Regions from separate parts of the Streptomyces thermocarboxydovorans genome, predicted to be linked through region 3. Evidence: riboswitches for the same ligand, from Rfam matches in the RefSeq annotation. Region 3 holds a riboswitch; each other region holds the start of a gene.
The links. A riboswitch is a leader RNA that binds a small molecule or an ion and turns the genes downstream of it on or off. The one in region 3 is predicted to bind glycine.
Positions count from the first base shown of each region.

Region 1: another riboswitch for glycine. It lies ahead of gcvP (aminomethyl-transferring glycine dehydrogenase); the one in region 3 lies ahead of gcvP (aminomethyl-transferring glycine dehydrogenase).
Region 2: another riboswitch for glycine. It lies ahead of gcvT (glycine cleavage system aminomethyltransferase GcvT); the one in region 3 lies ahead of gcvP (aminomethyl-transferring glycine dehydrogenase).

Region 1 is NZ_BAAAGU010000009.1:106,767-116,481, reverse strand. It holds gene ABD198_RS06435 (PRC-barrel domain-containing protein) at 12-386, opposite strand; glycine riboswitch at 522-617, shown strand; gene gcvP (aminomethyl-transferring glycine dehydrogenase) at 791-3,676, shown strand; gene ABD198_RS06425 (TOBE domain-containing protein) at 3,807-4,202, opposite strand; gene ABD198_RS06420 (extracellular solute-binding protein) at 4,507-5,799, shown strand; gene ABD198_RS06415 (carbohydrate ABC transporter permease) at 5,806-6,804, shown strand; gene ABD198_RS06410 (carbohydrate ABC transporter permease) at 6,951-7,715, shown strand; gene ABD198_RS06405 (DUF5999 family protein) at 7,864-8,070, opposite strand; gene ABD198_RS06400 (hypothetical protein) at 8,384-8,968, opposite strand; gene ABD198_RS06395 (glutamate-cysteine ligase family protein) at 9,531-9,715, shown strand, end outside.
Region 2 is NZ_BAAAGU010000044.1:41,701-51,415, reverse strand. It holds gene ABD198_RS20820 (ABC transporter substrate-binding protein) at 1-1,328, opposite strand, end outside; gene ABD198_RS20815 (ABC transporter permease) at 1,355-2,353, opposite strand; gene ABD198_RS20810 (enhanced serine sensitivity protein SseB C-terminal domain-containing protein) at 2,688-3,506, opposite strand; gene ABD198_RS20805 (enhanced serine sensitivity protein SseB) at 3,634-4,428, opposite strand; gene ABD198_RS20800 (AAA family ATPase) at 4,513-5,181, opposite strand; glycine riboswitch at 5,401-5,499, shown strand; glycine riboswitch at 5,500-5,623, shown strand; gene gcvT (glycine cleavage system aminomethyltransferase GcvT) at 5,659-6,777, shown strand; gene gcvH (glycine cleavage system protein GcvH) at 6,898-7,275, shown strand; gene glyA (serine hydroxymethyltransferase) at 7,289-8,551, shown strand; gene ABD198_RS20780 (L-serine ammonia-lyase) at 8,643-9,715, shown strand, end outside.
Region 3 is NZ_BAAAGU010000033.1:1,670-11,247, reverse strand. It holds gene ABD198_RS30725 (hypothetical protein) at 1-162, opposite strand, end outside; partial or broken gene ABD198_RS16740 (IS256 family transposase) at 677-1,861, opposite strand; partial or broken gene ABD198_RS16735 (transposase) at 2,028-2,255, shown strand; glycine riboswitch at 2,445-2,541, shown strand; glycine riboswitch at 2,547-2,630, shown strand; gene ABD198_RS16730 (hypothetical protein) at 2,731-2,886, shown strand; glycine riboswitch at 2,996-3,092, shown strand; glycine riboswitch at 3,093-3,190, shown strand; gene gcvP (aminomethyl-transferring glycine dehydrogenase) at 3,244-6,099, shown strand; gene gcvT (glycine cleavage system aminomethyltransferase GcvT) at 6,132-7,232, shown strand; gene gcvH (glycine cleavage system protein GcvH) at 7,256-7,630, shown strand; gene glyA (serine hydroxymethyltransferase) at 7,632-8,903, shown strand; gene lipA (lipoyl synthase) at 8,905-9,578, shown strand, end outside.

The DNA of each region.
Region 1 (9,715 bases), on a different contig from region 3:
CACCGCGCGCTTCAGGTCTGCTTGTCCTTGCCGGCCAGTTTGCCGAAGTCGCGGTCCCGGAGCGGGGGCGGGGCGGCCACGTCCAGGCCGTAGTGGTGGTAGAGCTGGAGCTCTTGCTCCGGGGAGAGGTGGCGGCCCACGCCGAAGTCGGGGGCGTCCTTGATCAGGGCGCGGTCGTAGGGCACGTGGAGGGCGCCGTCGATCAGCTCGCTCGGTTCCAGGGGAACGAACGCGTCCCTGCTGAACAGGCCGGTGCGTATCGCCGCCCACTCGGGTACGCCGGTGGCGTCGTCGAGGTACACCTCGTCGACCGTGCCGATGCGGTTTCCGTTGCGGTCGAACGCCTTGCGGCCGATCAGGTTGCGCGGATCGATGTCGGTGTCCACGGGCCCTCCACTGGTCGCAAAACTCATCCGTAAGTCTGTAAGTACTACAAAACGGCACAAACGATGCGGCGGCCACTCGAAGGTTTCCGGTCAGGGCCCGGCCTTGCCTTCGCTGGTACGCTGGCAGACGGCTGCTGACCCCGTGCGGGAGAGTCCTCCAGGCCCCACTGGAGGCGCCGAAGGAGCAAATCCTCCCCGGAATCTCTCAGGCCCACGTACCGCACGGACGAGGTCACTCTGGAAAGCAGGGCGGGTGTCACGGCTTCCGCTCTCACCGACGGTGAAAGCCGGGTCCCTTACGGCGATCCGGTGAAGCTCTCAGGTCGAGATGACAGAGGGGGAGGCCGTCCGGGCACCCGCGCCGTGGTGCCCCTCGAAGGTCGTCAGACCAGGAGGCCTCCGCAATGACCGCCCACCGCACTCCGCTCTCCGAGCTCGAACAGGGAACGCCCTTCGAGCAGCGCCACATCGGCCCCGACCACGGGGCCCGGGCCAAGATGCTGGCCCAGGTCGGCTACGGCTCGCTCGACGAGCTGACCGCCGCCGCGGTGCCGGATGTGATCAAGAACGCCGACGCGCTGGACCTGCCGGGCGCCCGCACCGAGGCCGAGGTGCTGGCCGAGCTGCGCTCGCTGGCCGACCGCAACCAGGTGCTCGACTCCATGATCGGGCTCGGCTACTACGGGACCTTCACCCCGCCCGTGATCCTGCGGAACGTGATGGAGAACCCCGCCTGGTACACGGCCTACACGCCCTACCAGCCGGAGATCTCGCAGGGCCGGCTCGAGGCGCTGCTGAACTTCCAGACCATGGTCGCCGACCTCACCGGCCTGCCGACCTCCGGGGCCTCCCTGCTCGACGAGGGCACCGCCGCCGCCGAGGCGATGGCGCTGTCCCGGCGCATGGGCAAGAACAAGAAGGGCCTGTTCCTGGTCGACGCGGACGCGCTGCCGCAGACCATCGCCGTGATCCAGACCCGCGCCGAACCGACCGGCGTGGAGGTCGTCGTCGCCGACCTCAGCGAGGGCATCCCCGCCGAGATCGCCGAGCGCGAGATCAACGGGGTCCTCATCCAGTACCCGGGCGCCTCCGGCGCCGTGCGCGACATCAAGCCGGTGATCGACCAGGCGCACGAGCTCGGCGCGCTCGTCACCGTCGCCGCCGACCTGCTGGCGCTCACCCTGCTGAAGTCGCCCGGCGAACTGGGCGCCGACATCGCCGTCGGCACCACCCAGCGCTTCGGCGTGCCCATGGGCTTCGGCGGGCCGCACGCCGGCTACATGGCCGTCCAGGAGAAGATGGCGCGCAGCCTGCCCGGGCGGCTCGTCGGCGTCTCCGTGGACGCGGACGGACACAAGGCCTACCGGCTGGCGCTGCAGACCCGCGAGCAGCACATCCGCCGCGAGAAGGCCACCAGCAACATCTGCACCGCCCAGGTGCTGCTCGCCGTGATGGCCGGGATGTACGCCGTCTACCACGGGCCGGAGGGCCTGCGGACCATCGCGCGGCGCACCCACCGCTACGCCACCATCCTCGCCGAGGGCCTGCGCGCCGCCGGTGCCGAGATCGTGCACGGCTCCTACTTCGACACCCTGACCGTGCGGGTCCCGGGCCGGGCCTCCGAGATCGTCGCCGCCGCCCGGGACAACGGCGTCAACCTGCGCCAGGTCGACGGCGACCACGTCTCCATCGCCTGCGACGAGACCACCGGCCGGGCGCAGCTCGCCGCCGTGTGGCGTGCCTTCGGCACCGAGGGCGACATCGAGGCCCTGGACGCGAGCGTCGGGGACGCGCTGCCGGACGCCCTGCTGCGCACCGACGAGTACCTGACCCACCCGGTCTTCCACCAGCACCGCTCCGAGACCGCGATGCTGCGCTACCTGCGCCGCCTCGCGGACCGCGACTACGCGCTGGACCGCGGCATGATCCCGCTGGGCTCCTGCACCATGAAGCTCAACGCGACCACCGAGATGGAAGCGGTCACCTGGCCCGAGTTCGGCGCGCTGCACCCCTTCGCGCCCGCCGAGCAGGCCGAGGGCTACCGCACCCTCATCCGCGAGCTGGAGGAGCGGCTCGCCGAGGTCACCGGCTACGACAAGGTGTCGCTCCAGCCCAACGCCGGGTCCCAGGGCGAACTGGCCGGTCTGCTCGCCGTCCGCGGCTACCACCGGGCCAACGGCGACGAGCAGCGCAATATCTGCCTCATCCCGTCCTCCGCGCACGGCACCAACGCCGCCAGCGCCGTGATGGCCGGCATGAAGGTCGTCGTCGTCAAGACCGCCGACAACGGCGAGGTCGACCTCGAGGATCTGCGCGCCAAGATCGAGCAGTACCGCGACGAGCTGGCGGTGCTGATGATCACCTACCCGTCGACGCACGGTGTGTTCGAGGAGCACGTCGCCGACATCTGCGCCCGGGTGCACGAGGCCGGCGGGCAGGTCTACGTCGACGGCGCCAACCTCAACGCCCTGGTCGGCCTGGCCAAGCCCGGCCACTTCGGCGGCGACGTCTCGCACCTGAACCTGCACAAGACCTTCTGCATCCCGCACGGCGGCGGCGGTCCCGGCGTCGGCCCGGTCGGCGTGCGGGCGCACCTGGCCCCGTACCTGCCCAACCACCCGCTCCAGCCCGCGGCCGGACCGGAGACCGGGGTCGGGCCGATCTCCGCGGCGCCGTGGGGCTCGGCGAGCATCCTGCCGATCTCCTGGGCCTACGTCCGGCTCATGGGCGGCGAGGCCCTCAAGCGCGCCACCCAGGTCGCCGTGCTCAGCGCCAACTACATCGCCAAGCGCCTCGAGCCGCACTACCCGGTGCTCTACACCGGCCCCGGCGGGCTGGTCGCGCACGAGTGCATCATCGACCTGCGCCCGCTGACCAAGGCCACCGGCGTGACCGTGGACGACGTGGCCAAGCGGCTGATCGACTATGGCTTCCACGCGCCGACCATGTCGTTCCCGGTGGCCGGGACGCTGATGATCGAGCCGACCGAGTCCGAGGACCTCACCGAGCTCGACCGGTTCTGCGAGGCGATGATCGCCATCCGCGCCGAGATCGAGAAGGTCGGTTCCGGCGAGTGGCCCGCGGACGACAACCCGCTGCGCAACGCCCCGCACACGGCGTCCATGCTGGGCGGCGAGTGGGAGCACCCCTACAGCCGTGAGGAGGCCGTCTTCCCGGGCGAGGTGAGCGCCGCCGACAAGTACTGGCCGCCGGTGCGCCGTATCGACCAGGCCTACGGCGACCGCAACCTGGTCTGCTCCTGCCCGCCGCTGGACGCGTACGAGGACTGACGACCGCCGCGTACGAAGAACCGATCGCCCGGCGCCTGACGCCGCAGTGAAGGGCTCCGCCCCGGCCGCACGGCCGGGGCGGAGCCCTTTCCGCGTCCGGACCGAGGCGGCCCGTCAGACGCGGTCGACGTCAGGTGCGGTCGATATAGACGTTTGTCGACTTCACACGGGCCGTGGCCTCCATGCCGATCTCCAGGCCCAGGTCCTCGACGGCCTCCCGGGTCAGCAGGGAGACCAGCCGGTGCGGGCCGGCCTGGATCTCCACCTGGGCGGCGACGTCACCGAGCTTGATCGCGGTGACGATGCCGGGGAAGGCGTTGCGGGCCGAGGTGTAGGAGGTGCCCTCCTCGGCGGCGGCCGAGCGGGCGAGTTCGACCGAGAAGGAGGCCAGGTCGCGCCCGTCGATCAGGCGGCGGCCGTTCTCGTCGCGGTGGGTGGTGAGGCGCCCGGCGTCGGCCCAGCGGCGGGCCGTGTCCGGGCTGACGCCGAGCAGCCGTGCTGCCTGGCCGATCGTGTAGGACTGCATGCCGATCACGATAGGCCGCAGCGGGTCGGTGACGGTCCGGTACCGGCCCCGTGACCGTTCGTACTGTCCGACGCCGCCGGAACGTTCGCTCGAAGATCCGAAAGTTTCGCCGACTCGAGGCCGTAGTCCGGCGAGTGTAAGCCCCGCTGGCCGCAGATTTGCCCTGCACAAGGTCTTGCCACCCTTTGGCGGCTGTCTCTAGGGTGCGGCAACAACGCATGTTTCTGGATCTCGTTCGAAACTTTCGACAGACAGTGGGGCGGATGCGCGGACATCCGCCCCCTACCACCAAGGAGCGCATGACATGGGCGACCCGGCACTGTCCCGCCGCGGCTTCCTGGCGGCCTCCGCCGCGGCCGGTCTGGGCATCACCGCACTGAGCGGCTGCGGCGGCGACTCGGACGGAGGGTCGTCGGGGACGACCACGATCGAGTGGTGGAACATCTCCACCACCGAGCCCACCAAGACCGTCTGGGCCGCCCTGGCCAAGAAGTTCGAGGCGCAGAACCCCAAGGTCAAGATAAAGATCGTCCAGCTCGAGAACGACGCCTACAAGGCGAAGATGACCGCGCTCACCTCCTCCGGGAAGCTGCCGGACATCTTCCACACCTGGGGCGGCGGTGTCCTCAAGCAGCAGGTCGACGCCGGGCTGGTCGAGGACCTCACCGACCGCACCAAGGACTTCTCCGAGGGCCTGCTGCCCGTCGCCAAGGAGCCGTACCTGCTCGACGACAAGCTCTACGGCATCCCCTTCGACATCGGCATGGTCGGCTTCTGGTACAACAAGGCGCTCTTCAAGAAGGCCGGCATCGGCGGGCCGCCCACCACCTGGAACGGCTTCCTCGACGCCGTGCGCAAGCTGAAGTCCGCCGGCGTCACGCCGCTCGCCCTGGCCGGCAAGGAGACCTGGACCGGCATGTACTACTGGGCGTACCTGGCGATGCGCACCGCCGGCATCGACGCCCTCACCAAGGCCAATGAGGAGAAGGACTTCACCGGCCCCGGATTTGTCGAGGCCGGCGAGCATCTGAAGGAACTCGTCGCCCTGCAGCCGTTCCAGAAGGGCTTCCTGGGCGCCTCCTACTCCACGCCCACCGGCCAGGCCGCCACCGTCGGCAACGGCAGGGCGGCGATGGAGCTGATGGGGCAGTGGGCCCCGGTGGTGCAGTCCGACGCGGGCAAGGGGCTCGGCGACGACCTCGGCTTCTTCCCCTTCCCGGCGGTCGAGGGCGGAAAGGGCAGCATCACCGAGGTGTTCGGCGGAGGCGGCGGACACGCGCTGCGGCGCGGCGCACCGCAGGCCGCCGTGGACTTCCTGAAGTTCTTCGCCTCCGAGACCACGGACCGCGAACTCGTGAAGAAGACCGGCGTCCTGCCCGTGGTCCCCGCGGCCGAGGACGCCCTGACCGACCGCAATCTCCAGGCGGTGCAGAAGCAGCTCAAGGGCGCCACCGGCTTCCAGCTCTACCTCGACCAGGCCTACGCCCCCGCCGTCGGCCAGGAGGTCAACGACTCGGTGGGCGCGCTCATCGCCGGGTCCAAGTCCCCCGAGCAGGTCGCCCAGTCGATCACGAAGGCCGCGAAGGAAGAGCAGTAGCCGTCGATGACCTCCACGTTCCCGCCGGTGGAGAAGACCGGCCCCCGGACCGACCCGCCGCCCTCGCCCCGCTCCGCGGTGCGCGGGCGCCGGCGGCTGCGCACCCGGAACTGGCTCACCGCCGTCGGCTTCCAGGTGCCCGCGCTGCTGCTGTTCGCCGCGCTGGTGCTGCTGCCGATCCTGTTCGCCGGCTACGCCGCCTTCTTCCGGTGGGGCGGCTTCGGCATGCCGTCCGACTACATCGGCGGCGAGAACTTCACCCGGCTGCTGAAGGACCCGGTGTTCCTGGGCGACCTGTGGCGGTGCTTCCTGCTGGTCGCGCTGTCGCTGGCGCTGCAGCTGCCGTTCGCGCTCGCCCTGGCCGTGATGCTCAATCAGCGCATGCGCGGCCGGGCGGTGTACCGGATGCTGTTCTTCGCCCCGTACGTGCTGTCCGAGGCCATCACCGGTGTGCTGTTCGCCATGATCTTCGCGCCGGGCGACGGGCTCGCCGACCAGTTGCTCGGCAAGGCCGGCCTGGAGGGCCTCGGCGGCGAGTGGTTCGCCGACCCCGACATGGTGATGGCGACCCTGTTCCTGGTGATGACGTGGAAGTACTTCGGCTTCCACATGATGCTCTACCTCGCCGGGCTCCAGGCCGTGCCGAAGGAGCTGACCGAGGCCGCGCTGATCGACGGGGCGGGGCCCTGGCAGCGCTTCCGCAACGTCACCCTGCCGCTGCTCGCGCCGACGATCAGGATCAGTGTGTTCCTGTCGGTGATCGGGTCCATCCAGCTCTTCGACCTGGTGTGGGTGATCACCCAGGGCGGCCCCGACCACCACTCCGAGACGATGGCCGTGACCATGTTCCAGTACGGCTTCAAGCGCTACCAGGTCGGATACGCCAGCGCGATCAGCGTGGTCATGTTCGGCATCAGCCTCGTCTTCGCCCTCGCCTACCAGCGGTTCGTCCTGCGCCGGGACCTGGAGGGTGCCACCACGACCATGCGCGGAGGTGTGAAGTGACCCTCGCAGAGAAGCCGGTGGAGAAGCCTGCGGAGAAGCCCGTGGAGAAGCAGAGCGCGGACACCCGCGGTGAACCCCGGCCCCCGCGCGGCCGCTTCCTGCGGACGCTGTCGCTGCACGTGGTGCTGATCGTGGTGGGCGCGGTGATGGCCGTGCCGCTGCTGTACGCCGTGCTCTCCGGGTTCAAGTCCACCGACCAGCTCTCCCGCAACCCCGTCGGCCTGCCAGACCCGTGGGTGGGCTCCAACTACGCCGGCATCCTGGCCTCCGCGGACTTCTGGCGGCTGGTCGGCAACAGCACCTTCATCGCGGTGGCCACGGCGCTGCTGGTGGTCGCGGTGTCGGCGCTGGCCGCGTTCACCTTCGCCCGGTTCGCCTTCCGGGGGCGGGAAGTGCTGTTCACCCTGTTCACCATGGGGTTGATGTTCCCCTTCGCGGTGGCCGCGCTGCCGCTGTTCCTGCTGCTGCGCGCCATGGGCCTGCTGGACAACCCGCTGGGCGTGATCCTTCCGCAGGCCGCCTTCGGGCTGCCGATGACCATCATCATCCTGCGGGGCTTCTTCCGGCAGATCCCCGGGGAGCTGGAGGAGGCGGCCACGCTCGACGGCTGCGGGCCGTTCGGCTTCTTCTGGCGGATCCTGCTGCCGATGGCCCGGCCGGCCCTGGGCACCGTCTCGGTGCTCGCCGTGGTCACCAGCTGGAACAACTTCTTCCTGCCGCTGCTGGTGTTCACCGAGTCCACCTGGTGGACCATCCCGATCGGCGTACAGCAGTTCCAGGGGCAGTACTCGGCGGACACCGCGCGGGTCTTCGCCTATCTGGTGCTGGCCATGGTTCCCGCGCTGGCCTTCTACTCCGTGGCCGAGCGGCAGCTCGTCGGCGGCCTCACCGCCGGCGCGACGAAGGGGTGACCGGGCTTTCCTCAGCGCCTGCGGCCGTGCCGTCACTGCTTCCCAGCGGCCGGATCACGGTGAGTGAAGGGCGCCGGACATGCGTCGGGGCCGGTCCGCAGTGAGCTGGTGCGGTCCGGCCCCCTTCGTGGTCCCCGGGCGGGGATGCTCAGGCGGTGGTCATCACCTGGGCGGTGCTCCGCGGACGCTGCGGCGCGATGATCCTGCCGTCGGGCAGGAGTTCACCGGTGTCCTCGAAGAGCACGACACCGTTGCACAGCAGGCTCCAGCCCTGCTCCGGGTGGTGCGCCACGAGACGGGCGGATTCCCGGTCGGCGGAGTCTGCTGAGGGGCACGGTGGCTGGTGCTGGCACATGGCTGGGTTCTCTCGCTCTGTGGTGACCTGTGGGTTGGCTGTCGTGTCAGTTGCGCGGCTTGAAGCGTTGTTCATGGCCGCCCCCCGTTGTGATAAGTCGGTCGGAACCAGTGTTGCCCCATGGACGGTTTTCCGCAGGCATTTCGCGGCACCGCTCCTCACCAGTTCATGACGTGTCACCCGTGCGGACGGTTCAGCCCAAGTGCACTGTCACTTCGGGTGGTTCTCGGTGGCCGGATAGGGCTAGTCCGGCCCCGCGGAACGCTCTGCGCACCCAGCCGTGCACAGAGCGTCCCGGGCCGTGTCGGCCGTGTCAGGCGGGAGATCCGAGCAGGCGGGTGGGCGTCACGCGCAGGGTCAGCACCGGCAGGAGTTCGGCGACCCGGTGCGGGCGGTGCGCGGCGATGCCGGGCGGCGCCGGGGCGAGCGGGACGAGCAGATCCGTGGCGGCCGGGTGGCCGGTGGCGCCGTCCGCGGCCGTGTCGCCGTGCAGCCAGAGCGTCAGCATGTACAGGCCGGGCACCGACAGCAGCCGCGGCTGATACGGCTGCGCCATGGCCTCGGCCTGGCGCACCGCCAGCTCGGTGGAGGCGATGTACGGGCCCTCGAAGAACCGGGAGAAGGTCCAGCCGTCGGGGGTGAGCACCGCGTCCGCGGCGGCCACCGCGCGCTCGCTGCCGCGGATCAGGAAGCGCCAGCCGGCCAGCCGGGTCGCGGAGACGCCCTCGGCGGTGATCCGGTCCAGCACATGCACGGGCAGCGGCAGCTCGGGCGTGAGCGGTCCCTGCGCGGCGAGCAGGGACGGTGTTCGGGCCTCGCGGACCGCGGTGGGGGAGGAGAGCGCGGTCAGGACGGAACGCAGTGCGGGCGCGGGAGCCTGGGGGACATGCAGCGGCATGATGGGTCGCCTCTCATTCGAAGGCACAGTGGCGCGAGGGCGTGGCGTGGTGGGGCGTGGCGGACGTCGCTGTCAGCTCGCGAAGGACAGAAGGCAGGGGCCGGGGGTCGGAGCGCGAGGCGGGGGTGAGGCCTTACGAACAACGCCTCGCGGCTGGATCACTCGACCGTGGGCGCCAACCTTCTGCCTTGTGCAGGAAGTTTATACGACACGTGTTCAGACTGTGTTTCGCCTACCTGTTTCCGGGGCAGCGCGCAAGGGTACTTCAGGTCGATGAAACGCGGGCATTCATCCCGATTCCGGGCCGGGTGCACACTCATGACCTCGGAAAACACCGGCCCGGCGGACGGCCAATTGCCGTCGGTGTTTTTCACGAGTTCTCAACCGGCCCGTAACACCCGTTCCGCGGCATGCCCCGTGAATGTGCCGCTGGTCATATCGACCAGGGTAGCGGCGGGCGGCCCGGGGCGGGACGTTATCGATCGCATCCGCTGGGCATCCTTGCTTGTGGACCGGGACCCGGCGGCCGTCTGACGGCCCGCCCATGAGGAAGGACGCTTCGATGGGGGAGAAGGTCGCGGCAGGTCAGTTCGACCTGTCCGATCGCCAGCGCTACCGCGACAAGCTCCGCAGGTGTCTGACGGGCTTGGAGCGACTCCTGGCGGAGAAGCGGTTCGACCGCCCCAAGAATCTCATGGGGCTGGAGATCGAATTGAATCTCGCGGGTGCCGACGGCATGCCGAGAAT
Region 2 (9,715 bases), on a different contig from region 3:
GCCTGGATGCCCACCTTCTTCAGGGCGTTCTGAATGGCGGTGGCGGCGGCGACCTCGGCGGGCCGGTCGGAGCGGGCCGTGAGGTTGGTGGCGAAGCCGTTCGGCTTGCCGCACTGCTTCAGCTCGTCCTTGGCCTTGTTGACGTCGCCCTTGTTGCCCGGCGTGGCGTAGGTGTCGAACTTGGTGTAGCCGTTCACCGTCGGCGGCAGCAGCGTGGTGGCCACGTCGCCCTTGGGCGAGCCGCCCATGGCGTCCACCACGGACTGCTTGTCGATGGCGTACTGCACGGCCTTGCGGCAGTGGATGTTGTCGAACGGCTTCACGTTCACGTTCAGCGCCAGGTACTGGGTGGCGCCGGCGTAGGAGATGTCCGTCTGCTTGGCCAGCTTGCCGGAGAGGACCTTCGGCTGGGTCTGCGGCTGCACACCCGTGCCGGCGGCGTCAGCCGTGATCTTGTCGGACAGCAGGTTGTTGTCGACGGTGACCGGGTTGACCTTGAACTTGATCTCGATCTTGTCCGGCAGCGCCTTGCGGATCGGGTCCGTCTTCGGGTCCCACTCCGGGTTGCGCACCAGGGTGGCGCTGCGGCCCTCCTGGTACGACTGGAACTTGTAGGGGCCGGAGGACACGATGTGCTGGACGTACTTCGCGCCGTCGTCCTTCGCCCGCGGCACCGGGGCCGTCTGGGAGAACGTCGCCAGGTAGTCGAAGTCGGCGAACGGCTGGTTGAGGTGGAAGACGATCGTCTGGTCGTCCGGCGTCTCGATGGACTTGATGCCCTCGGGCGACTTGTCCTTGTACGGGCCCTTGTACTTGTCGCCGCCCTCGAGGAACGCCTTGAAGTAGGTCGGGCCGTTGGACAGCGCCTCCGGCGCGAAGTTGGAGCGCTCGATGGCGTACTTGACGTCCTTGGACGTCACCGGGGTGCCGTCCTCGAACTTCACGCCCTTGCGCAGCTTGTACGTCCAGGTCTTGGCGTCCGCGCTCGGCTTGCCGAGGGACTCGGCGAGGTCGGGGACGACCTCGAGGCCCTCCTTGCCCGCGGCCGGCTTGAACGTGGTGAGCGTACGGCCGTACAGGCGGGAGAAGTTCATCACCCAGCCGTAGTAGCTGTTGCCCGGGTCGAGGGAGTCCGGCACGTCCGAGTGCTGGTAGGTGACGGTTCCCCCCTTCTTGTCCGACGCGTTGACGATGGAGGTAAGCGCCGCGTCCTTCTTGGCGTTGCCTCCGTTGCCGTCGTCGTCCTTGCCACCACCGCCGCATGCGGCAGCGCCCAGCGACAACGCCAGGACCGACGCCACGCCGGCGGTCACCCTTCTCGTCTTCACCTGAGGAAGCCCCCTCAATCGATGGATCACTTGCTGCGAGGGTCGAGGGCGTCACGCAGCCCGTCACCCAGCAGGTTGAAGGCCAGGACCGTGATGAAGATCGCCAGTCCGGGCACGAACATGTACTGCGGATCCGCCGTGTACAGATCCACGGCGTTGCTGAGCATGCCGCCCCAGGAGGCCTGCGGCGGAGCGATACCGACGCCGAGGAAGCTCAGCGATGCCTCGAAGAGGATGTTCGTCGGGATGATCAGCGTCGAGTAGACGATGATCGGTGCGACGAGGTTGGGCAGCAGCTCCCGGAACACGACGTAGGGGCCGCGGGCGCCCATGCTGCGCGCCGCCTCGATGAATTCACGCTCCCTCAGACTCATCGTCTGCGCGCGCACGATACGGCCGATGTACGGCCAGCTGAAGAAGCCGATCACGAAGATCAGCACGCAGATGCGCAGCGGCAGGCCGTCCAGTCCGAAGAAGCCGTCCTGCACCGAGGCCGAGATGGAGATGGCGAACAGCAGCAGCGGGAACGCCAGGAAGGTGTCCATCATCCGGCTGATGATGGAGTCGACCCAGCCGCCGTAGTACCCGGCGAGCAGGCCCATCACGGTGCCGATCAGCACGGAGAGCAGCGTGGCACCGCCGGCCACCAGGAGGGAGACCCAGGAGCCGTCGATGATGCGGGCCAGCATGTCCCGGCCGTACTGCGGGTCGACACCGAGCGGGTGCTCCCAGCTCATGCCGCCCCAGCCGCCCTTGGGGGCCAGCAGGGCGGGGTCGATGAGGTCCTGGTTGAACTTGTTGGGATCCAGGCCGAAGACCCACTGGATGGGCTTGGAGAGCACCGCCATCAGGACGAGCAGGACGACCACCACACCACCGGCCATCGCCACCTTGTCGCGCTTGAAGCGCATCCAGGCGATCTGGGTGAGCGAACGCCCCTCGATCTGGCTCTTCTTGACCCCGGCGAGCACGGCCTCGGGCTGTGCTCCGGCTTCCGCCCCCGTGGTCTCGATCGGTGCGGTCACGGTGCGATTGACCCCTCTCGGGCCGGCGATCCGCCGACCCCCCCTTGCTGCCGCTGTAGCGGTCGCTTGTCTCGTACACAGGACCGACCGGCCCGTGTCTCCGGGAGTCTTCAACGCATCGGCGATCAGTCGCCAGACCTGGTCGTGAATGGATGCGTAAACGTGATGCTGTCCTGGGAGTTCCGTTATCCGGACAGCGGCTAACGCGGGCCGGACGTAGGCGAATCGGGGCAAATCCCGGCACACAGGCGCCTTTTGACTCCGTCTACGCGCGTGAACCGCGCCCGGTGACGGGGGCGGGGCGCGGCGGTGGGGCGGGGCGGCCGGGTGCGGCTCAGTAGGCGCCGGGGGCCGGGGGCTGGACCGGCGGATAGCCGTAGCCGGCGGCGGGCGCGGGGGCGGCCGAGGGGGCCGGGGCGTGGGCCTCGCGGTCGTAGAAGGGGCGGGCGTTGTGGCGCAGCCACATGGCGACCGGGTCGTGCTCGTCGCTCATGGCGACCGTGGACACCGGAAGGCCGTCCGGGATGGCGGCGAGGGACTGCTGCATCATCGTGCGCACCGAGTCCACCGCCTGCGGGGAGGTGTCGTACACATCGAGGCCGATGGCCAGGTACGGAGCGCCGAGCGCGGGCTGGACCCAGGCGCGGCGCAGGGAGCGCACCGCCGGGGTGCGGTGGGCGTTCTGCGTGAGCAGGGCGTAGAACTGCGGGATCTCGACGGCCGGTTCGGACAGGCGCAGCGGCCCGGCGGGCTGGCGGTCGAGGCCGGTGGCGATGCGGCGCAGGTCGAGCCAGGGGATGCCGACGCCGCCGCCGGGGGCGTGCGGGTTGAGCCAGAGGCCGTAGTGGTCGGGGTAGAGGGCGCGGGCCACGTCGAGGCCGTCGACGACCTCGTAGGAGCGGTTCCAGCCGCTCGCCGAGAGTTCCTGCGCGGAGGTGACGCACGGGGCGTAGCCGTGGCCGTCGACCTCCATGTTGGCGTACTGGGCGTCCGGGGAGCCGGCCTGGCCGTGCCACAGCAGCATCCAGACCTGGCCGGTGGAGGGGGTGGCGAGGGCGCGCAGCAGGGCTTCGTAGGCGTCGTAGCGCCCCGGCGTCACCTGGCGCAGCATGTGCTCGACCTGGCCGGTCGCGGCGGTGCCGCTCGCGCTCACTGTTACCGCCCCTCTGTGTCAACGCCGTGAGTGGACCTAGCTTAAGGGTCGCCCCGGAGCCCGGGGTCCGCCGTGCGGCTGCGGGCACGGGGCGCCGTGGCCGGCCGCACGGGCCGCACCCCGCGGGTCAGCCGGCCGGCCGCTGGTAGAAGGGACGCACCCGCTCCCGCATCCAGGTGCCCACCGGGTCCTGCGTCACGTCCAGCAGGACCAGGTTGACCGGCCACGGTGTCGGCGCCTTGGCCAGGGCACGGCCGAGGGCCTCCAGCGGCCGGGCGCGCAGGTCGCCCTCCCACTGGGAGAGCTCCACGCCCACGAACATCACCGGATCGGCGGTCTCGATCGCCGCCAGGCAGCGGCGGGCGGTGGTGACGACGCCGATGGTGTCGAACTCCGCGGACGCCGCCGACAGGAAGTCGACGGGGTCGTCCTGCCAGTCGGGTTCGAACAGGCGGACGCGGGCACCGGAGGCCGGGCCGTCCAGCGGGGTGCGCCCTGCGCGGCACAGCTCGGCCACCGCGGGCGGCGGCAGCGGGATGCCGACCACCCCGCCCGGGTTGATCGCGATGCCCGCCTGCGGCGGCAGACCGCGCGCGAACTCCACGGCCGGCGCGATGGTGTACGCCATGTGCGAGCCGACGACCTGGTGGAACTGCTCCTCGGAGCTGAACACGGGGACGTAGGCCTGCCCGTCCAGCTCCATGGTGGGCAGGTCGAGCGGGCCGCTGTGCGGGCCGCCGCCGTTGGGCAGAGGCACCCAGATGAAGCTGCGTCCCAGCACCTCGACGATCCGCCCGCCGGCCGAGGGCACACCGAGCGACGCGGAGAGCACCTCCTCCAGCTCGTTGCCGGGCCACCCGCCATGCGGATGGGGATGCGCCTGCGCCGGGAAGTCCGCGGAGAAGCCCGCCGGAATGTCCATCTGCCTACCGCCTGCCTGAAACACTGCCGTGCCCAGAAGGCTAACGCGCCCTCCAGCCCCCGTTCTCCACGGCCGTCGCCCCGGTCAGCCCGTGAAGCCGATGTGCTGGAGGGTGTTGGCTGCGGGGCGGTCGAGGAGGACGGCCGAGGCGCAGCCGGGGGGCAGGTGGCCCTGGTGGGCTGCCTGGAGGAGGCGGTGGGTGGCGGTGCGGTGGCGGTGGAAGGCGTAGCGGGAGACGGCGCGGCCGCGGCGGCGCTGGCCCTTGAGAGCCTCGTCGGGCGGGACGTCGAGCAGGATCAGGTGCAGGGCGCCGCCGCGGCGGCGGGCCTCGCGGGCGAGCCAGCGCCGCACCCAGGTCTGGGTGCCGCAGTCGTGGACGACCAGGGGCTCGCCGGTGCGCAGGGCGCGGCGCAGGCCGGCGTAGTGGGCGAGGCGCACCAGGGGCCGGTAGCAGGCGTAGGGGAGGAAGCGGGGCACCCGGCTCGCCCAGCGGTCGCGGGTGTCCTGGGAGTCGATGCGCCTGCCGCGCACCGTGCGCTGCATCAGGGTGGACTTGCCGCTGCCCGGCAGGCCGGTGACCGCGACCAGGTCGCGCGGGCCGAACAGGAGCGCGCGCGGGCTGCGGCCCGCCCGGTCGCGCAGATCGCGGACGACGGGCGCGGGCAGCGGCGCGCACGTCTCCCGGGTGGGTGCGACGGGACTGCCGGGCAGCCCGACACCCGGGGTCGTGGCGTACGCCGTGATCCTGTTCACCGTGTTCGTCCTCCCCTGGGGCCGGTCCGGTGGACCCCTCCCCGCCGAGTGTAAAGAGACGGTAATGCCCTGGTGGTGCGTTTTGGTCCGCGTTCCGGAACAGACCTGTCACAGCCTGCTGTGATCGTCGTGCGCGCTGTGCGTCTGCTGAGAAGGGTCCCCCTGCCGAACGCGCGGGATGCGTGCAATGATGTGCGCGCCAACTGCATACCGGCCGTTTGAATCCGCGCGGGAGAGTCCCCGGCACCTTGCCGCCGGGGCGCCGAAGGAGCAAGTCCCTCCCTTGAATCTCTCAGGCCCCGTTACCGCGCGGGCGAGGCACATCTGAAAAGCGGGCCGCTGCCGCAGTGCTCCGGTGGCCCCACCCAAGGTGCAAGTCCTGATCGCCGCGACAGCGGTGGTCATGGCGAACCTCTCAGGTTCCGATGACAGATGGGGAGGAAATGTCCTCGCCTGTCATGCTTGGGAGACCGACCGATGAGCAGTACCGAACTCCGCCGCACCGCGCTCGATGCCGTGCATCGTGCCCTCGGCGCGACGATGACCGACTTCGCCGGCTGGGACATGCCCCTGCGCTACGGCTCCGAACGCGACGAGCACAACGCCGTGCGGACCAGGGCCGGCCTGTTCGACCTGTCGCACATGGGTGAGATCACCGTCACCGGCCCGCAGGCGGCCGCCCTGCTGGACTACGCCCTGGTGGGCAACATCGGGGCGGTGAAGCCGGGCCGCGCCCGCTACACCATGATCTGCCGCGAGGACGGCGGCATCCTGGACGACCTGATCGTCTACCGGCTCGGCGAGACCGAGTACATGGTGGTCGCCAACGCCTCCAACGCCCAGGTGGTGCTGGACGCGCTGACCGAGCGCGCGGCCGGTTTCGACGCCGAGGTGCGCGACGACCGCGACGCCTGCGCGCTGCTGGCGGTGCAGGGCCCCGAGTCCCCGGGCATCCTGGCGAGCCTCACCGACGCCGACCTGGAGAACCTGAAGTACTACGCCGGCCTGCCGGGCACGGTCGCCGGCGTGCCGGCGCTGATCGCCCGCACCGGCTACACCGGCGAGGACGGCTTCGAGCTGTTCGTGAAGCCGGAGCACGCGGTCGAGCTGTGGCAGGCGCTGACCAAGGCCGGCGAGGGCGCCGGGCTGGTGCCGTGCGGGCTGTCCTGCCGGGACACCCTGCGCCTGGAGGCCGGCATGCCGCTGTACGGGCACGAGCTGAGCACCTCCCTCACCCCCTTCGACGCCGGTCTCGGCCGGGTGGTGAAGTTCGACAAGGAGGGCGACTTCGTGGGCCGGGCCGCGCTCGCCGAGGCCGCCGAGCGCGCCGCGCAGAACCCGCCGCGGGTCCTGGTCGGGCTGGTCGCCCGGGGCCGCCGGGTGCCCCGCGCCGGGTACGCGGTGGTGGCCGGCGGCGAGGTGATCGGCGAGGTCACCTCCGGAGCCCCGTCGCCGACGCTGGGCAAGCCGATCGCCATGGCGTACGTCGACGCCGCGTACGCCGAGCCCGGCACCGAGGGCGTCGGCGTGGACATCCGCGGCACCCACGAGCCGTACGACGTCGTTGCGCTGCCGTTCTACAAGCGCCAGAAGTGACACCGTCGTAGCCGGACCACCGCGCGTGCCGCGCATCGAGGCACGTCCGGCCTGCTCACGCATGCCTCACCCAGGTCCCTGAGTCAGCAGTCATCACCCCCGTACAGGAGAATTCAGGCCATGAGCAACCCCCAGCAGCTGCGTTACAGCAAGGAGCACGAGTGGCTGTCGGCCGCCGAGGACGGCGTCGCGACGGTCGGCATCACCGAGCACGCGGCGAACGCGCTCGGCGACGTCGTGTTCGTCCAGCTCCCCGAGGTCGGGGACACCGTGACCGCGGGCGAGACCTGCGGCGAGCTGGAGTCGACCAAGTCGGTCAGCGACCTGTACTCCCCCGTGACCGGTGAGGTCACCGAGATCAACGAGGACGTGGTGAACGACCCGTCGCTGGTGAACTCGGCCCCCTTCGAGGGCGGCTGGCTGTTCAAGGTGCGCGTCTCCGAGGAGCCGTCCGACCTGCTCTCCGCCGCCGAGTACGACGCCCACATCGCCGGCTGAGGAGCCGTACGCCATGACCGTTCTGAACACGCCCCTGCACGAGCTCGACCCGGCGGTGGCCGCCGCGGTCGACGCCGAGCTGCACCGCCAGCAGTCCACCCTCGAGATGATCGCCTCGGAGAACTTCGCGCCGGTCGCGGTCATGGAGGCTCAGGGCTCGGTCCTCACCAACAAGTACGCCGAGGGCTACCCCGGCCGCCGCTACTACGGCGGCTGTGAGCACGTCGACGTGATCGAGCAGATCGCCATCGACCGGGTGAAGGAGCTCTTCGGCGCCGAGCACGCCAACGTCCAGCCGCACTCCGGTGCGCAGGCCAACGCCGCCGCGATGTTCGCGCTGCTCAAGCCGGGCGACACGATCATGGGTCTGAACCTCGCACACGGCGGGCACCTGACCCACGGCATGAAGATCAACTTCTCCGGCAAGCTCTACAACGTGGTCGCCTACCACGTCGGCGACGACGGCCAGGTCGACATGGCCGAGGTCGAGCGGCTGGCCAAGGAGAGCAAGCCGAAGCTGATCGTGGCAGGCTGGTCGGCCTACCCGCGCCGGCTGGACTTCGCCTCGTTCCGCCGGATCGCGGACGAGGTCGGCGCCTACCTCATGGTCGACATGGCGCACTTCGCCGGTCTGGTCGCGGCGGGCCTGCACCCCAACCCGGTGCCGCACGCCCATGTGGTGACCACCACCACGCACAAGACGCTGGGCGGCCCGCGCGGCGGTGTGATCCTGTCCACCGCCGAGCTGGCGAAGAAGATCAACTCCGCGGTCTTCCCCGGTCAGCAGGGCGGCCCGCTGGAGCATGTGATCGCGGCCAAGGCGGTCGCCTTCAAGGTCGCCGCGAGCGAGGAGTTCAAGGAGCGCCAGCGTCGTACGCTGGAGGGCGCCCGCATCCTCGCCGAGCGCCTGGTGAAGGACGACGCGAGGGCGGCGGGCGTGTCCGTCCTGACCGGCGGCACCGACGTCCACCTGGTCCTGGTCGACCTGCGCGACTCCGAGCTGGACGGTCAGCAGGCCGAGGACCGCCTCCACGAGGTGGGCATCACGGTCAACCGCAACGCCGTCCCCAACGACCCGCGCCCGCCGATGGTGACCTCCGGTCTGCGCATCGGTACGCCGGCCCTGGCGACCCGCGGCTTCACGGCCGAGGACTTCGCCGAGGTCGCGGACGTGATCGCCGAGGCGCTCAAGCCGTCGTACGACGCCCAGGCGCTGAAGGCCCGGGTCGCGGCACTGGCGGAGAAGCACCCGCTGTACCCGGGGCTGAACAAGTAGCACAGAGCATCACCGGGGCGGCCGTGCCCGCCACGAGCCGGCACGGCCGCCCCGCCCCGTTGAGCACCACCCCCGCTTCCTAGGAGTCCCCGTGGCCATCTCCGTCTTCGACCTGTTCTCGGTCGGCATCGGCCCGTCGAGTTCGCACACGGTCGGTCCCATGCGGGCGGCCCGCATGTTCGCCCGGCGGCTGCGCAACGAGGAGCTGCTCGGCTCCGTCGCCTCGGTCCGCGCGGAGCTGTACGGCTCCCTGGGCGCCACCGGCCACGGGCACGGCACCCCGAAGGCGGTGCTGCTCGGCCTGGAGGGCGACTCGCCCCGCACGGTGGACGTGGACACGGCCGACGAGCGGGTGGAGAAGATCAAGGAGAACGGCCGGCTGCGGCTGCTCGGCGAGCACGAGATCGCCTTCTCCTTCGACGACGACATGGTGCTGCACCGCCGCAAGGCGCTGCCGTACCACGCCAACGGCATGACCCTGTGGGCGTACGACGCCTCCGGCGCCGAACTGCTGACGAAGACGTACTACTCGGTGGGCGGCGGGTTCGTGGTCGACGAGGACGCGGTGGGCGCGGACCGGATCAAGCTCGACGACACGGTGCTGAAGTATCCCTTCCGCACCGGCGACGAGCTGCTGCGCCTGACCAGGGAGACCGGTCTGTCGATCTCCGCGCTGATGCTGGAGAACGAGCGGGCCTGGCGCAGCGAGGAGGAGATCCGGGCCGGCCTGCTGGAGATCTGGCGGGTGATGCGGGAGTGCGTGCAGCGCGGCATGACCCGCGAGGGCATCCTGCCGGGCGGGCTGCGGGTGAAGCGCCGGGCCGCGAACACCGCGCGCAAGCTGCGCTCCGAGGGCGACCCGCAGGCCCTCGCCATGGAGTGGATCACCCTCTACGCCATGGCGGTGAACGAGGAGAACGCGGCCGGCGGCCGGGTGGTGACCGCCCCGACCAACGGCGCCGCGGGCATCATCCCGGCCGTCCTGCACTACTACATCAACTTCGTGCCGGGCGCCGACGAGGACGGCGTGGTCCGCTTCCTGCTCGCCGCCGGCGCCATCGGCATGCTGTTCAAGGAGAACGCCTCCATCTCCGGCGCCGAGGTCGGCTGCCAGGGCGAGGTCGGCTCGGCCTGCTCGATGGCGGCGGGCGCGCTGGCCGAGGT
Region 3 (9,578 bases):
GCGTGCGGTGAACCGCCCGTCGGGTCGCTTGTGCAGCCAGCCGCGGTCGGCGAGTTTGGTCATCTTCGCGCGCAGCGGTTCCAGCTTGCCGCGCACCGCCACCTGAAGGCCCAGCTCCTCGCCGACAGCCCTGACCTGGACCGGGCTGTCGGCGGCCCGCACGATCGCCAGGATCCTGCGGTAGTCAGCGGGCAGGGCGGCCTCGTCGGGGGTCTCGCTGCGGTGCGGGATCAGCAGTACCGCCCGCCCCGCCACCCGGGCGGGAGCTGGGGCGACGGTCGCGGCGGCCGCCGGCCGCGGCCCTGTCCTGCACGGCCAGCCGATTCAGGACCCGCTCGGCGATCACCAGCTCCTCCCGCTCGGCCTGGACCTCCTGCAGCTGCTTGACCAACTCCTCAGCGAGCGTGTCCAGTTCGCTCCGGCGAGCCGTGATCCGCTCCAGCTCCCGCATCCCCACGCCCTCCCACGCTCTCCCGGCGTACCGGCCTGGTGACGGATCGTAGGAGCGGTACCGCGGAAAGCGCAGCAGAACCCAAGGACGGCCCCGAACGCATGTCAGACGATCTATATCGGTTGCTTCGGGGTGGGTGGGCATGAACTCCGGCCGACGGCGGGAGAGATGGGCGTGGTTCGTCCGCTCGTAACGCTCCTCTTCCAGGTCCCGGACGGTCGCGGTGATCTCTCGGCAGCGGGCAAGAAGTTCGCGGCCCATGTAGCGGCGGGCCTCGGTCCACTCGTCGTTCTGCTCGGCCAGGACCGCGCCGACGAGCCGGATGACGGCGGTGCGGTCGGGGAAGATACCGACCACGTCGGTGCGGCGGCGGATCTCCTTGTTCAGCCGTTTCTGCGGGTTGTTCGACCAGCTCTGCCGCCAGATCTCCCGCGGGAAGGCCGTGAAGGCCAGCAGGTCGTGCTGAGCTGCGTCCAAGTGGGCGGCGGCCTTGGGGAACTTGGCCTCCAGGGCGTCCAGGACGCGCCGCATCTGTGCGTGGACCGCGTCGGTGTCGGGCTGTTCGAAGACGGTCCGCAGCAGCGTGGTCACCCAGGGCTGGGCCGACTTCGGGACCTGGCTGAGCAGATTGCGGGCGTAGTGGGTGCGGCATCGCTGCCACGACGCGCCGGGCAGGATCGCCCCGATCGCGTCGACCAGGCCGGCATGGGCGTCGGAGATGACGAGCTGGACGCCGGGCAGGCCGCGGGCGATCAGCGAACGAAGGAAGGCCAGCCAGCCCGCGCCGTCCTTGGCGGTGGCGACGTCCAGGCCGAGGATCTCGCGATGGCCGTCGGCGTTGACGCCGACCGCGATCAGCGCGTGGACGTTGATGATCCGGCCGCCCTCGCGGACCTTCTGCGTGAGCGCGTCGACCGAGACGAACGAGTACGGGCCGGCGTCCAGGGGCCGGTTGCGGAAGGCTGCCACCTGCTCGTCCAGGTGCTTGGCCATCGCACTGACCTGGGACTTCGACAGCTGGGTCACCCCGAGGGACTCGGCGAGCTTCTCGACCCGGCGAGTGGAGACGCCGAGCAGGTAGGCGGTGGCGACCACTGAGATCAGGGCCTGCTCGGCCCGGCGGCGACGCTCGAGGAGCCAGTGCGGGAAGTAACTGCCCTGCCTCAGCTTGGGAACGGCGAGCTCGTCGGTGCCGGCGCGGGTTTCCCACTCGCGGGGACGATAGCCGTTGCGGTGGTTGACCCTCTCGTCGCTGACCTGCCCGTATTCGGCGTTGCAGAGAGCGTCGGCCTCCGCCGACATGAGCGCATCGGCGAATGTCTTGACCATCGCGCGCAGCAGGTCCGGACTCGCCGGGGCGAGGTTGTCTTCCGCGAGGGCGTGCAGGGGCAGACCGTCGGGTGCGGTCATCGTGCTGATCTCCTTCAAAGACTTGGTCGTCTTGAAAGATCAGCCGGTGGCCGTTCTCATATCCGGACACTCACTCCGACGCCGGGCCAAACGCCCGGATCAGGTGGGAGCCCGTACACCACTTCCCAGGACGCAACCCCGCCCTGAAAAGCTCAATGACTCGCCAAGGGGCGACTGCTATCTGCGGGGACTGATGCTGGACGGTCGCCGCAAGTCCATCCGGGCGATGGCCTCGCGGCTGCCGGACGGCAACGAGCAGAACCTGCAGCTGTTCGTGAACCAGTCCACGTGGGATCCCATGCCGGTGCAGCGGCGGGTCGCCGAACGGATGCTTGCGTTGATCACGCCGACGTCCGGGGTGATCGACGATGTGTCGGTGGCCAAGAACGGGCGAACCACTGCCCATTGCTGCCGGGTAAGAGAGTGCCTACTCCCTGAAGCCGGCGTTTACAGTCGGCAGCTCAAGGGCTACGCCCTTACGGGCACTACCACCGGTGAGCCCGAAGCCGCGGGCACTTGACGGCCGCATTGCGGTGCCCGTAAGTTGTCGCCCGAAGGACCGGACAACCGAATACTCTGCTGACGATTCTGCGCGGGAGAGTCCACGTTTTGCAACGGCGTGGCGCCGAAGGAGCAAATCCTCCCCGGAAACTCTCAGGCCTCGTTACCGCGCAGCGGAGGCGGACTCTGGAAAGCAGGCGTTCACGCGCCTCGCCCACGGTGCAAGCCGCGGATCTCCGCGGCGAAGCTCTCAGGCCACATGACAGAGGGGGAGGCTCACTCGGCCGCACAGGCTTCTGCCTGTGCTCGACACTCGAGGAAGCCCCCATGGTTTGTTGTATCCCCGTCGACGTTCGGTGCCTTCGAGCATGGTCTTTCGAAGCCCGGAACACCTAGCCGCTCCGATCTATGACCACGCCGAGATCACCCGTGTCGCTGCAGCCACCGTGGTGTTCGACCTGGTCACGCTCATGACGAAGAACCACGTCGCCATCCTTGTGCTCGCGTCCGAGGACCACGCCTGATTGCGGGCGTGACCCAGCAGTCACCAGGTGCCGTCAGGGTGCTGCCCCGCCTTGACGGCAGCACCACCTGACCACTTGGCCAGGCTCGACAACTCGACATCGCGCTGTTCGAACCGAAGCGGGAGAGTCCTCGCCCACCCTTGGCGAGGCGCCGAAGGAGCAACCCCTCCCCGGAATCTCTCAGGCCCAACTACCGCTTCGGCGAGGCTCCTCTGGAAAGTCAGGACGCCACGTCCTGCGCCCACGGTGCAAACCGCCGGACCCGGTGGTGAAGCTCTCAGGTACCGATGACAGAGCGGGGAGGTCACCCGTCCACGGTGCCGCGTCCGCGGTGCCTTCAACAGGGAGCCTCCCGCCATGACCTCACCCGCATCCTCCGCGTCCGGCGCGTTCGCCACCCGTCACATCGGCGTCAGCGACGCCGACCGCGCCAAGATGCTGGCCGAAGTCGGCTATCCGACTCTGGCCGGCCTCATCGACGCCGCCGTTCCGAGCGGCATCCGGAGCACCTCCGACCTGAACCTGCCCGCCGCCACTGAGTCCGAGGCGCGCGCCGAGCTGCAGGAGCTCGCGAGCAGGAACACCGTGGCTGTCCCGATGATCGGCCTTGGCTACCACGCGACCACCACGCCCGCGGTGATCCGGCGCAACGTGCTGGAGGACCCGTCGTGGTACACCGCCTACACGCCGTACCAGCCAGAGATCAGCCAGGGCCGGCTCGAGGCGCTGATCAACTTCCAGACCATGGTCGGCGACCTCACCGGGCTGCCGACTGCCAACGCGTCGTTGCTCGACGAGGGTACGGCGGTCGCCGAGGCCGTCACGGTCATGCGCCGCGTCGCAGGCAAGAGCCACCCCCGCGTCCTGGTCGACCGTGACACTCTGCCGCAGACCCTCGACGTCCTGCGCACGCGTGCAGCGGCGGTCGGCATCGAGGTCGGCGAGATCGACGTCGCCAAGCCGCTGCCGGAGGGCGACTTCTTCGGGGTGGTGCTGTCCTACCCCGGCTGCTCGGGCGCGGTCCGCGACCTGCGCGAGGTGACTGCTGCGGCGCGGGCTCGCGGGGCGCTGGTCACCGTGACCGCCGACCTGCTGGCGCTCACCCTGCTGGTGCCACCGGGTGAGTACGGCGCCGACATCGTCGTGGGCTCGTCCCAGCGCTTCGGTGTCCCCCTGTTCTACGGCGGGCCGCACGCCGGCTACATCGCGGTCCGCGCAGGGCTCGAACGCCATCTGCCCGGCCGGCTCGTGGGCATGTCCGTGGATGACGCCGGCCGACCGGCGTACCGCCTCGCCCTGCAGACCCGCGAGCAGCACATCCGGCGCGACAAGGCGACCTCCAACATCTGCACGGCGCAGGTTCTGCTCGCCGTGGCCGCGTCGATGTACGCCGTCTACCACGGCCCCGACGGTCTGACCGAGATCGCCCGACGGACGCACCGGCACGCCACGCTCATCGCCGCGGGTCTGCGGGCGAGTGGGATCACGGTGGTGCACCGTGAGTTCTTCGACACCCTGCTGGTGCGGGTCCCTGGCCGTGCCGAGGAGGTCGTCGCGGCCGCGCACGACAAGGGCCTGCGGCTGCGGCTGGTGGACGGCGACCACGTCGGCATCTCCTGCTCCGAGGGCACGACGGAAAACCACGTCCGCCTCGTGCTCGACGCCTTCGGCTGGGCCGGCGACGACCTGGACGGGCTGGCGGCCGGCGCTCCGGCGGCGCTTCCGCCGGGACTGCGCCGTACCTCCCCCTTCCTCACCCACCCGGTCTTCCACCAGCACCGGTCGGAGACCGCGATGCTGCGTTACCTGCGCAAGCTCTCCGACCGTGACTTCGCGCTGGACCGCGGCATGATCCCGCTCGGGTCCTGCACGATGAAGCTCAACGCAACCACGGAGATGGAGCCGGTCAGCTGGCCCGGGTTCGCGGACCTGCACCCGTTCGCGCCCCTCACGGACGCGGCTGGGTACCTGGCCCTGGTCGAGCAGCTCGAGACGTGGCTGGCCGAGGTCACCGGTTACGCCAAAGTCTCCATCCATCCGAACGCCGGATCGCAGGGCGAGCTCGCAGGCCTGCTGGCGATTCGCGCCTACCACCGGAGCAACGGCCAGCCCGGACGCGACGTGTGCCTGATCCCGGCCAGCGCGCATGGCACCAACGCCGCCTCGGCCGTGATGGCCGGGATGCGCGTCGTCGTGGTGGCGTCGCGGCCCGACGGCACGGTCGACTTCGACGACCTCGAGGCCAAGTGCGCGAAGCACTCCGACGACCTGGCCGCGATCATGGTGACGTACCCCTCGACGCACGGCGTCTACGAGGAGAGCATCACCCAGCTGTGCGAGTTGGTGCACGAGGACGGCGGGCAGGTGTACGTCGACGGCGCCAACCTCAACGCGCTGCTCGGGATCGCCAAGCCCGGTGAGTTCGGTGGCGACGTGTCACACCTCAACCTGCACAAGACGTTCTGCATCCCGCACGGCGGCGGTGGGCCGGGCGTCGGCCCGGTCGCGGTGGCCGAGCACCTCGCGCCGTACCTGCCCACCCACCCGCTACACCCCGATACCGGGCGTCGCGACGGGATCGGGGCGGTCAGCGCAGCGCCGTTCGGCAGTGCCGGCATCCTGCCGATCCCGTGGGCCTACATCCGGATGATGGGTGCGGAGGGGCTGACCGAGGCGACCCGGACGGCCGTGTTGAGTGCCAACTACGTCGCCCGCCGGCTCGCGCCGCACTTCCCCGTCCTGTACGCCGGGGAGGCCGGCCTCGTCGCCCACGAGTGCATCCTCGACGTACGCCCGATCACCGCCGCCACGGGTGTGACGGTCGACGACATCGCCAAACGGCTCATCGACTACGGCTTCCACGCCCCGACGATGAGCTTCCCGGTCGCCGGCACGCTGATGGTCGAGCCGACGGAGAGCGAGAGCCTGCAGGAGTTGGACCGCTTCTGCGAGGCGATGATCGCGATCCGCGCGGAGATCGACTTGGTGGACAAGCGCGTCTGGGCCGTCGAGGAGAGCCCGCTGCGACGGGCGCCGCACACCGCAGCCGCGATCGCCGGCGAGTGGACCCGGGCCTACTCGCGTGAACGGGCCGTGTTCCCGGCGGGCGTCACGTCCGACAAGTACTGGCCGCCTGTCGGCCGGATCGACCAGGCGCACGGTGACCGGAACCTGGTCTGTTCCTGCCCGCCTCCCGAGTCGTTCGCGTCGTGACCCGGCCCGCCATGGTCCGAAGAGGAACCATCATGTCGAAGAAGACACCCCTGCACGACATCCACATGGAGCTCGGTGCGTCGTTCACCGACTTCGCCGGCTGGTCCATGCCACTCCGCTACACCTCCGAGCTGGTCGAGCACCACGCCGTACGGACCACCGCCGGAATCTTCGACCTCACCCACATGGGAGAGATCGAGCTGTCCGGTCCCGAGGCGGGCCGGGCTCTCGACCACGCCCTGGTCGGACGGCCGTCGAAGATCGCCGTCGGCCGCGCGCGCTACTCCATGCTGGTCCACGAGACCGGCGGAGTGCTCGACGACCTCGTCGTCTACCGCCTGGCCGAGGAGAGGTACCTCGTCGTGGCCAACGCCGGCAACACGCTGGTCGTGCTCTCCCAGCTGCGTGATCGGATCGACGGCTACGTCACCACGATCCGGGACACCTCAGGCGAGTGGGCGCTGATCGCGGTCCAGGGCCCGACGTCACCGGCGATCGTCAGCGAACTGGTCGACGTCGAGGTGCCGTTGCTGAAGTACTACGCGATCGACCCGGCGCGGTTGGCGGACCGCGAGGTGCTGCTCGCGCGCACCGGCTACACCGGCGAGGACGGCTTCGAGATCTACTGCCGTCCCGAGGATGCGATGGCCGTCTGGCGGTCCGTCAGCGCGGTGGGCGCGCGGCACGGGCTGGTCCCGTGCGGCCTGGCCTGCCGTGACACGCTGCGCCTCGAGGCCGGTATGCCGTTGTACGGCCAGGAGCTCACCGTCGGCACCACGCCGTTCGACGCGGGACTGGGCCGAGTCGTGGTGTTCGGGAAGCCCGGCGGGTTCGTCGGCGAGGCGGCCCTGGCTGCCCGTCGTGACGAGGGGCCCACCCGCGTGCTGGTCGGGCTGGCCTCGACCGGTCGACGAGCTCCGCGCACCGGCTACGCCGTACTCGACCCGGACACCGGCGAGCGCATCGGCGAGGTCACCTCGGGCGCTCTGTCGCCCACCCTCGGCCACCCCGTGGCGATGGCATACCTGCCGACCGACCGGAGCGAACCCGGCACCAAGGTGCTCGTCGACATCCGGGGCAGTCAGGAGTACGCCGAGGTCGTTCCGCTGCCTTTCTACCGCCGCCGAGCCTGACCACCTCCCGAGGAGAACAGATCATGAGCCTGCCCACCGACCTGATGTACACCAGCGACCACGAGTGGATTGCCAGCGAGGGAGAGCTGTCGACCGTCGGTGTCACCGCCCACGCAGCAGACGCGCTCGGCGACGTCGTCTACCTGGACCTGCCTGCCGTCGGCGCGACGATCAAGGCTGGCGACGCGTGCGGAGAGATCGAATCGACCAAGTCCGTGAGCGACCTGTTCGCTCCTGCGGACGGCGAGGTCGTCGATATCAACGAAGCTGCGGTGGCCGACCCCGGCCTGGTCAACACGGACCCGTTCGGAGCGGGCTGGCTGTTCCGGATGCGGATCACCGGTACGCCGGATCTGCTGGACGCCACCGCCTACGCGGCTCTCACGGCAGGAGCCTGAGATGTCTGTGCTGGACCGTCGGCTCGCCGACTTCGACCCCACCGTGTACACCGCCGTACGTGCTGAGCTGGAGCGTCAGCAGAGCACGCTGGAGATGATCGCGAGCGAGAACTTCGCACCGGTCTCGGTGATGGAGGCGCAGGGCTCCGTCCTGACGAACAAGTACGCCGAGGGCTACCCGGGCCGTCGCTACTACGGCGGGTGTGAGCACATCGATGTCCTCGAGCAGCTCGCCATCGAACGGGTGAAGGCATTGTTCGGTGCGGCCTTCGCCAATGTGCAGCCGCACTCGGGAGCCCAGGCGAACGCGGCCGCGATGACGGCGCTCCTCCAACCGGGGGACAGCATCCTGGGCCTGGACCTCGCGCACGGCGGGCACCTCACCCACGGCATGCGCATCAACTTCTCCGGCAAGCTCTACAACGTCGTCGCCTACCACGTCTCCGCGGAGGACAACCGCGTCGACATGGCGGAGGTGCAGCGACTTGCCGATGAGCACCGGCCGCAGCTGATCATCGCGGGCTGGTCGGCGTACCCCCGGCAGCTGGACTTCGCCGCCTTCCGGCGGGTCGCGGACCAGGTCGGCGCGTACCTGATGGTGGACATGGCGCACTTCGCCGGCCTGGTGGCCGCGGGCCTGCACCCGAACCCGGTGCCGCACGCCGACGTGGTGACCACGACCACGCACAAGACACTCGGCGGCCCGCGCGGCGGGGTGGTGCTGACCAACCGTGAGGACGTGGCGAAGAAGGTCAATAGTGCGGTCTTCCCCGGCCAGCAGGGCGGACCGCTGGAGCACGTGATCGCGGCCAAGGCGGTCGCGTTCAAGATGGCGTCCGAGCCGGAGTTCCGTGAGCGCCAGGAGCGCACCCTCGCGGGCGCTCGACTCCTCGCGGAACGGCTGAGTGCTCCCGATGTCACGGACGCGGGGGTGTCCGTGCTGTCGGGTGGTACGGACGTCCACCTGGTGCTGGTCGACCTGCGTGAGTCGGAGCTCGACGGGCAGCGGGCGGAGGACCGCCTGCACGACATCGGCATCACGGTGAACCGCAACGCTGTGCCGTTCGACCCCCGCCCGCCGATGGTGACCTCGGGACTGCGGATCGGTACGCCGGCGCTGGCCAGCCGCGGCTTCGGGGAGGCCGAATTCGCGGAGGTCGCCGACATCATCGCGGAGGCCCTCAATCCGGCGTACGCCCCGAGTCTCGCCGCCAAATTGCGGGCCCGTGTGGCCGCGCTCGCCGACGCACACCCGTTGTACCCGGAGCTGTGAGATGAGCGGCGCCCTCACACCTTCCGCCTCGCCTGACGGCCGCAGGTTGCTGCGGCTGGAGGTGCGGAACAGCCAGACCCCGATCGAGCGCAAGCCCGAGTGGATCAAGACCCGGGCGCGGATGGGGCCGGAATACAACGCGTTGGGCTCGCAGATGAAGGCCGAAGGGCTGCACACGGTGTGCCAGGAGGCGGGCTGTCCGAACATCTTCGAGTGTTGGGAGGACCGTGAAGCCACCTTCCTCATCGGCGGCGACCAGTGCACCCGGCGCTGCGACTTCTGCCAGATCGACACCGGCAAGCCCCGGCCTCTGGACCGGGAGGAGCCGCGCCGGGTGGCGGAGTCGGTGGCGAAGATGGGACTGCGGTACGCCACCATCACCGGGGTGGTCCGCGACGACCTGCCCGACCGTGGTGCCTGGCTGTACGCCGAGACGGTCCGGCAGATCCACGCCCTGAACCCGGACACCCGTGTGGAGAACCTGGTCCCGGACTTCAACGGTGTCCCCGAGTTGCTGGCCCAGGTGTTCGAATCGCGCCCGGAAGTATTGGCGCACAACGTGGAGACGGTGCCGCGGATCTTCAAACGGATCCGGCCCGCGTTCCGCTACGACCGGTCGCTCGGTGTGCTTACCGCGGCGCGGGAGTTCGGGCTGGTCACCAAGTCGAACCTGAT